Regions from separate parts of the Pseudarthrobacter quantipunctorum genome, predicted to be linked through region 1. Evidence: riboswitches for the same ligand, from Rfam matches in the RefSeq annotation. Region 1 holds a riboswitch; each other region holds the start of a gene.

Region 1 (2,257 bases):
TGTCCATAGAGACCCCCAAGGGGCGCCGCCGCGCGGCGTCTCCCGTTTCAACGCCGCGCGTTGTCGAGGTCGTCACCACGGAACGCCCCCGCGATCCGCACCGTGATGCGCGCCGCCGTCGAGGACCCTTCCGGCAGATCACCGAATTCGCCGCCGCCAGCGGGATCGGCCAGAAGGCGGGAATCGCACTTGCCGCCACCGGCCTGGTGTTGACCGTCACCGTTCCGGCAACAAGCCCCGTCATGGCAACCGACAACGCAAGCGGCGTTACTCCGGTGGCAGCGTCAGCAGTTACCCCGCAGCCGCAGGTATCCGCCGAGGCCGGCGCCCAGATCGACTTCAGCCGCTCTGCCGTGGTGACCCAAGCGGACCCTGATGGCAAGCTGAAGCAGTTGCTCAGCGCCCAGTCCGCAGGTTCGGTGTCCCGTGCAGCCTCGGCCGGAAGCCTCGGGGCCCCGCTGGCCGCGCTCTCCACAGCCTCCCCGTTCGGTTACCGGGTCAGCCCCATCACCGGCGGCGCCGGTGACTTCCACCGCGGCCAGGACTACGTGGCCCAGTGCGGCACCTCGGTCCTGGCGGCTGCCACCGGCACCGTGACGTTCGTGGGCTGGCACCAGTACGGCGGTGGAAACCGCGTTGTCGTGGACCACGGCAACGGCCTGGAAACCACGTACAACCACCTCTCGTCCTTCAGCGTCACCGAGGGCCAGACGGTCTCCCGGGGCGATGTCCTGGCCCTCAGCGGAACCACGGGCGCTTCCACCGGCTGCCACCTCCACTTCGAGGTCCAGGTCAACGGTGAAGTCGTCGATCCCACGGGCTGGCTCTAGTCAAATGATGGTTTGCTATCGAATCATCGTGACCCGCCGTGACCTGAATGTGACATTCAACGAAAACTGCTGTACCGTCTAACTCGCGTCAACTTTTCCGAAGTTGACGCTCTTGTGCGGATTGCCTAGCTCTGCCACCGCTCAAGGTCCGTTCGCATTTCATCGTCTGGCAGGGGCGGGGGAACCAATTTTGGTCTTTGCTTAAGCGAAGGCCTTGGGGTTAAGTCGCAAAGCTTCCTTGGAAGACGCGCGGCCGGGTGACTCCCATCCGAATCCGACAGCTCACCTCGCAGGCATTGGGAGAGGCTACCTTCGTGTCTTCACGCCATCATTCTGCGCGCCACCGTGCGCAAACGGTTCGTACCAACCCCTTGGACACCGTGTCCAAGGCTGTTAGTGCCAATGCCGGGACAGTAGGTCGCCAGGCTGCGGTTATCGCAGCTGCTTCCGGTCTCATCCTCAGCATGGGCCTGCCTGCCAACGCCGCGGACACCACCGCCGGCGTTTCCGCTTCCACCGAGTCCGGGTCGGCCCAGTCCGCCCTGGCAGTGACTGCAGCACCCACCGCCACCGTCTCCTTCGAGCGCCCCGTGGTGAAGACCACCGCCGCACCGAAGCCGGCCCCGGTGCGGGCGCAGTCCACCGATTCCGAGGACCGCGCTGCCGCCGCTACCCGGACGGCCTCCACCGCAACGGCTCCCGAAGCTGCAGCGGAGAAGCTGGCCGAGACGGTTTCCTCGGCCTCCACCTCCGGCATTGCCGCACTCGCATACACCGGCATCGGCCGTCCCTACGTCTGGGGAGGCACCACTCCCAACGGCTGGGATTGCTCCGGATTCACCCAGTGGGTCTACGCCCAGGCCGGCATCAGCATCCCGCGCGTCAACGCCTGGACGGCAATGACGCCCACCTCCACTCCGCAGCCGGGCGACCTGGTCATGCAGAACGGTGGCGCGCACGTGGGCATCTACGTGGGCAACGGCATGATGATTAGCGCGCTCAACCCCTCCCAGGGCACGCTCCTCCACTCGGTAGCCGCCACCGGAAGCTCCGCCTTCTTCACGATCAACAAATAGTTCTTGGGCCTTCGGGCCCAAGAGCTATTTCTTTGCTCCATCACGCTTTCCACACACACCACATCCCCGTTCGGGGCCTGCCGGCGTACCCCCAAGATGCCGGCACGCCCAGACCCTTGGTGCCCACAACGGCCTGAGGAAAACGAAAGAGAGAACTGATGACTACTCGTGCCACCGCACGGCATCGCGCCGAAGTCACCAAGACCAACTCAATCGCTGTTATTGCCAAGGCTGTTGGCGGCAACGCCGGTGGCATGGGCCGCCAGGCAGCGGTTATCGCCGCCGCTTCCGGCCTGGTGCTGACCAGCGGCATCGCTGCAAACGCAGCTGACTCCAGCGTCCAGCGCGACT
Region 2 (2,257 bases), 130 kb from region 1:
AGTGACGTGGACGTGCAGGACTGGGGCCACTTTGTGTACTTCGCCGATCCTGACGGCAACCGCTGGGCGGTCCAGTACATCCCCGGCAGGGACGTACCGGACCGCCAGGGCGAAGCCGCTTCTGTTTAGTACCAGTTGTTGGCGTAGTGGAAGTTCAGTGCTCCACACGGGGACTGGTAGCGCTCCTGGATGTAGTTCAGGCCCCAGTTGATCTGCGTACGGTAATTGGTGAGGTAGTCGGCGCCGGCGCTGGCCATCTTCTCGGCCGGCAGGGACTGCACAATGCCGTAGGCGCCGCTGCTCGGGTTGGTGGCCGTGGTGGTCCAGTCTGATTCCTTGGTCCACAGGGTCTGCAGGCACTGCATCTGGTCAGGGGCCCAGCCGTAGGAGGCCAACTGGCCGGCAGCGTAGGCCTGGGCACCCGCGGGGTCGTTGACGGCGGCGACCGGTGCCGGCTCGGGAGCGGGGGCAGGTGCCGGCGCGGGTTCAGGCTCCGGGGCGGGTGCCGGTGCGGGCTCAGCGGCGGGAGCCGGGGCCGGCTCGGCCGCCTGCGGGACAACGTTGATGGGCTCTGCTGCAGGCGCCGGAGCAGGGTTTTCCTGGATTTCGCTCTTCTCGATGCTCAGCTTCGACTGGGCCTCAACGGCCTGCGTTTCTGTGGCTTGAACCTGCACTGCGGTGTCGGTGGCCTGGCCTGCTGCCCCAACGCCGACAAGGAGGGCGCAGGACGTTGCGAGGATGGCGGCGCGCTGGCCGAAGGAAGGAATTTTGCCTGGCGTGCGCGGTGCACGGGCGTCGTGGCCTGGTTTCGGGCGTGCTTTAGTAAGGAACTTAGACATGATGGATCGCCTCTCACACCTGCGGAGTTAGCTGTCGGGTTCGGATGAGGGCATCCGGCCACACGGAAAATCACGCAGTGGCTTAACCCCAAGGGCAATTGCGTGCCCGGGACTTCTGGGTCCCCCGCCTCTGCCTATGCTCAAGCGGAATCCGGGAAGCGGCAGAGCTTGGCGTCATCCGGATATGCGGCCCGAACGGGAACCGCACCCAATCGACGGTACAGGAGTTGAGGCCTTAAGTCACATTTTGGTAACAGGGATCACTACGACGGCGCGCCGCCTTGCGGCATCCGCTGCGGGAGGGGGAGTTGCAGGGCAAACTGGGTGCGGCCAGGCTGTGATGTCACCGTGACCTTGCCCCCATGGGCCTCGACAATGGATTCGACGATTGAGAGGCCCAGGCCGCTGGTTCCTTCAGCGGCAGGTGCGCCCGGTCCGCCGGCGGTGCCTGCCCGGGCCGCGTCTGCGCGGGCGAACCGCGCGAAAACCTGGTCCAGGAACTCGGGTGGAATGCCGCCGCCGTCGTCCGTTACCGTCACCACCGCGGCGCCCTCCGCCGTCTTCCCGACCCCGGTGACCACCGTGGTTCCCGGCGGTGTGTGCTTGCGGGCGTTGGACAGCAGGTTCATCAGCACCTGCCGCAGCTGGGACGGGTCGCCGTTCACCACGACTGGTTCGTCGGGAAGCTCCAGCCGCCAGGTATGGCCGGGCGCCATGACCTTTTCGTCGCTGACGCCTTCCACCACCAGCTGGTTCAGGTCCACCTCGCTGAGCTTCAAGGGCTGGCCCTCATCAAGGCGCGCCAGCAGCAGCAGGTCCTCCACCAGAGCGGTCATCCGCTGGGACTGGCTTTGAACCCTCGCCAGCGACTTCTCCCCGTCCGGAGTGAAGTTTTCCGTCATCCGCATCAGTTCGGTGTACCCGCGGATGGCGGTCAGCGGCGTGCGGAGCTCATGGGAAGCGTCGGCCACAAACTGCCGGACCTTGGTTTCACTCTTCTGCCGCGCCTGCAGCGCGTTGGCCACGTTGTCCAGCATGAGGTTCAGGGCATGGCCCACGCTTCCAACCTCCGTACCGGGATTGGAGTTCGACGGCGGCACGCGCACGGCAAGCGCCACCTCGCCGGCATCCAAGGGCAGCCTGGAGACGCGGGTGGCAACCTCGGAAAGCTGCTCGAGGGGTTTCATGGTGCGGCGGATCAGGACAGTTCCCACCAATCCGACAAGCAGCAGGCCGCCCAGGGAGACGAAGACGAAGGTCCACACCAGGGACGCCAGCGTACTATCCTTGGCGGCCAGGGGGAGTCCTGTTACCAGGACGTCACCAAAGCTGGTCTTGACGGCGAGCAGCCGGTAGTCGCCGTTGGAGAGTGCCCTGTTGACAGGTTGGGCGTCTGCGTCCAGAGCCAGCAGGACCTG
Region 3 (2,257 bases), 1.5 Mb from region 1:
TGCCGTTCACGCCGCCGCTGACAACCTGGCCGTCGCCGGCGTAAACGCCAACGTGGCCGGCGGTGATCACCAGGTCGCCGGGGGCGGGGGTGCCCACGGTGGTGCCGTACTGGTAGAACTGGCCGGGGGCAAGGTCGCCGACGGACTTGCCGACCGTGCGCAGGGCCTTCTCCACCATCGCGGTGCAGTCCTGGATCTGGCCCACCTGGCCGTAGGCGTTGGCCAGGATGGCTGCTCCGGCGCCGCTGCCGGTGGCTGCAACCGGTGCGGACGCGTAGGACATGTTCATGCCGGTGTTCGCCGGGGTGGTAACAGCAGCGGTCTGGACCGGTGCCGGTGCTGCAGCAGGTGCAACGTAGGCCGGTGCAACGTAGGGCGCAGCCGGAGCGGAACCGGCGGCAGGAATCTGGATCTGGTCGCCCGGGTAGATGATGGTGGAAACCGAGAGCCCGTTGGCTGACAGGACGTCATTCAGGCTGACACCGTGGAGCGACGCAATGGCACCAAGGGTGTCGCCCGATACAACCGTGTGGGTGGTGCCGGCTGCTGCGGCGGGGGCTGCGGCTGCCGGAGCAGGGGCGGCGTAAGCCTGGACGCTAGCGGTCTCGGTGGTGTCCGGACCGTTCACACCGGCGTGGGCCGGGGCGCCGACGCCGAAGGCAATGCCGGAGGCTGCTGCCACGGCGAGAGCCGGACGGCCCAGGGACTTGGCCGAAACAGACAGTCCTTCGATCACGATGGAGCGGGCCGGGGTTGCACGGTGACGGGCAGTGATGGAATTTTTTGACACAGTTGATCGCCTCTCCCATGCCTGCGGGGTGAGCTGTCGGGTTCGGGTTGGAGATACCCGGCCGGCAACACCTCCGAATGGAACGGACGCGCTATCGACTTAACCCCAAGGCCTTCAAAAGGCCGCGGAAACTTGGTTCCCCCGTCCCTGCCAGCTGGAAAGCGTTGGTTCCCGGGTCAGTGGCAGGGCTCGGCATTCTGACGGGGAATGTCCCGTCTGGGAGGGACACCTGAAGACCATAACCCGACTTACCACCCATTGTCACATTTAGATAACATGCGAGGCGCGGCTCTCGATTACGCAATCAACTGGATTTCCCAGTGCCACGGCGGTCCAGCCCGGACGGGCAGGCGCGCCGATTTTTTGGGACGTGTTATTTATCACAAAGACGTTAAGGTGGGACCGAGCCCGCCCGGCGACCTTGTTCTTCACGTGCCCGGGGGAGGAGTATGTTCGGCACCCCACGAGGAGGCATTGTGATGCAGCTTGGCAAGTATGAGAGATACCTGATTGAGGAATTCTTCGACGATTACAAGTCCGGCGCGCTGAGCCAGCGCACCTTTACCCGGCGGGTTGCCTTCATTACCGGCAGCATGGCGGCAGCGTCGGCGGCGATGCTGCTGGTGGGCTGTACCCCCAGCGAGGTGCCGCGGAGCACCGATCCCATGCCCACCCCGGAACCGTCCCCTACGTCCGCTGCCGGGACCCTCGGGACTGCGGGATCGGGTGCGGTCCCCGGGGCAAAGAGCCCGCTCTCCGTTCCGGAGGGGGCGCCAGGATTGACGACGGCGTCCGTCCAGTTTCCGTCCGGCGGCGCCTCCGTCAGTGCCTACCTGGCCAGGCCGGAGCGGGACGGTCGCAGTCCTGCCGTGCTGATCTGCCACGAGAACCGCGGACTGACGCCCCACATCGAAGACGTGGCCCGCCGCTTCGCGAAGGAGGGGTACGCCGCCCTCGCGCTTGACCTGCTCAGCCGTGAAGGCGGGACGGCCGGAATGGACCGCGACGCCGTACCCGGTGCCCTCACCCAGGCCGGCGCCCAGCGGCACGTGGCCGACTTCGCAGCAGCCCTGGAGTATCTCCAGGCCCAGGACTTTGTGGATGGCGGACGCATCGCCATGACCGGCTATTGCTTCGGTGGCGGCATCACCTGGCAGGCGGCAGCGGAACTGGACGGGCTGAAAGCCACCGCGGCGTTTTACGGGCCCGCCCCGGACCTGGCCAAAGTGCCGGACATCAAGGCAGCCGTTTTCGGCGTCTACGCTGAACTGGACCAGCGCATCACTGGCCCTATGCCTGCACTCAAGGATGCGCTGGCAGCCTCCGGCGTTGTCCACCAGCTCACGGTCTACCCCGGCGTGGACCATGCCTTCCACAACGACACCGGCGACCGCTACAACGAAGCCCAGGCCACGGCCGCGTGGAACGACACCCTTGCCTGGTTTGACCAGCACCTGTAAAAACCCG

What was found. Region 1 has a riboswitch for cyclic di-AMP ahead of WHH00_RS14795 (C40 family peptidase). Riboswitches for the same ligand answer to the same signal wherever they lie in the genome.
Region 2: linked by a shared signal. The riboswitch ahead of WHH00_RS15360 (hypothetical protein) and the one ahead of WHH00_RS14795 (C40 family peptidase) in region 1 are both predicted to bind cyclic di-AMP.
Region 3: linked by a shared signal. The riboswitch ahead of WHH00_RS08310 (LysM peptidoglycan-binding domain-containing protein) and the one ahead of WHH00_RS14795 (C40 family peptidase) in region 1 are both predicted to bind cyclic di-AMP.

The regions. Positions count from the first base shown of each region.
Region 1 covers NZ_CP148033.1:3,263,474-3,265,730, reverse strand. Annotated here, with positions in the region: gene WHH00_RS14800 (M23 family metallopeptidase) at 6-830, shown strand; cyclic di-AMP (ydaO/yuaA leader) riboswitch at 967-1,140, shown strand; gene WHH00_RS14795 (C40 family peptidase) at 1,211-1,906, shown strand; gene WHH00_RS14790 (NlpC/P60 family protein) at 2,065-2,257, shown strand, end outside.
Region 2 covers NZ_CP148033.1:3,394,192-3,396,448, reverse strand. Annotated here, with positions in the region: gene WHH00_RS15365 (glyoxalase superfamily protein) at 1-129, shown strand, start outside; gene WHH00_RS15360 (hypothetical protein) at 126-839, opposite strand; cyclic di-AMP (ydaO/yuaA leader) riboswitch at 845-1,006, opposite strand; gene WHH00_RS15355 (ATP-binding protein) at 1,103-2,257, opposite strand, start outside.
Region 3 covers NZ_CP148033.1:1,802,837-1,805,093, forward strand. Annotated here, with positions in the region: gene WHH00_RS08310 (LysM peptidoglycan-binding domain-containing protein) at 1-790, opposite strand, end outside; cyclic di-AMP (ydaO/yuaA leader) riboswitch at 794-995, opposite strand; gene WHH00_RS08315 (dienelactone hydrolase family protein) at 1,270-2,250, shown strand.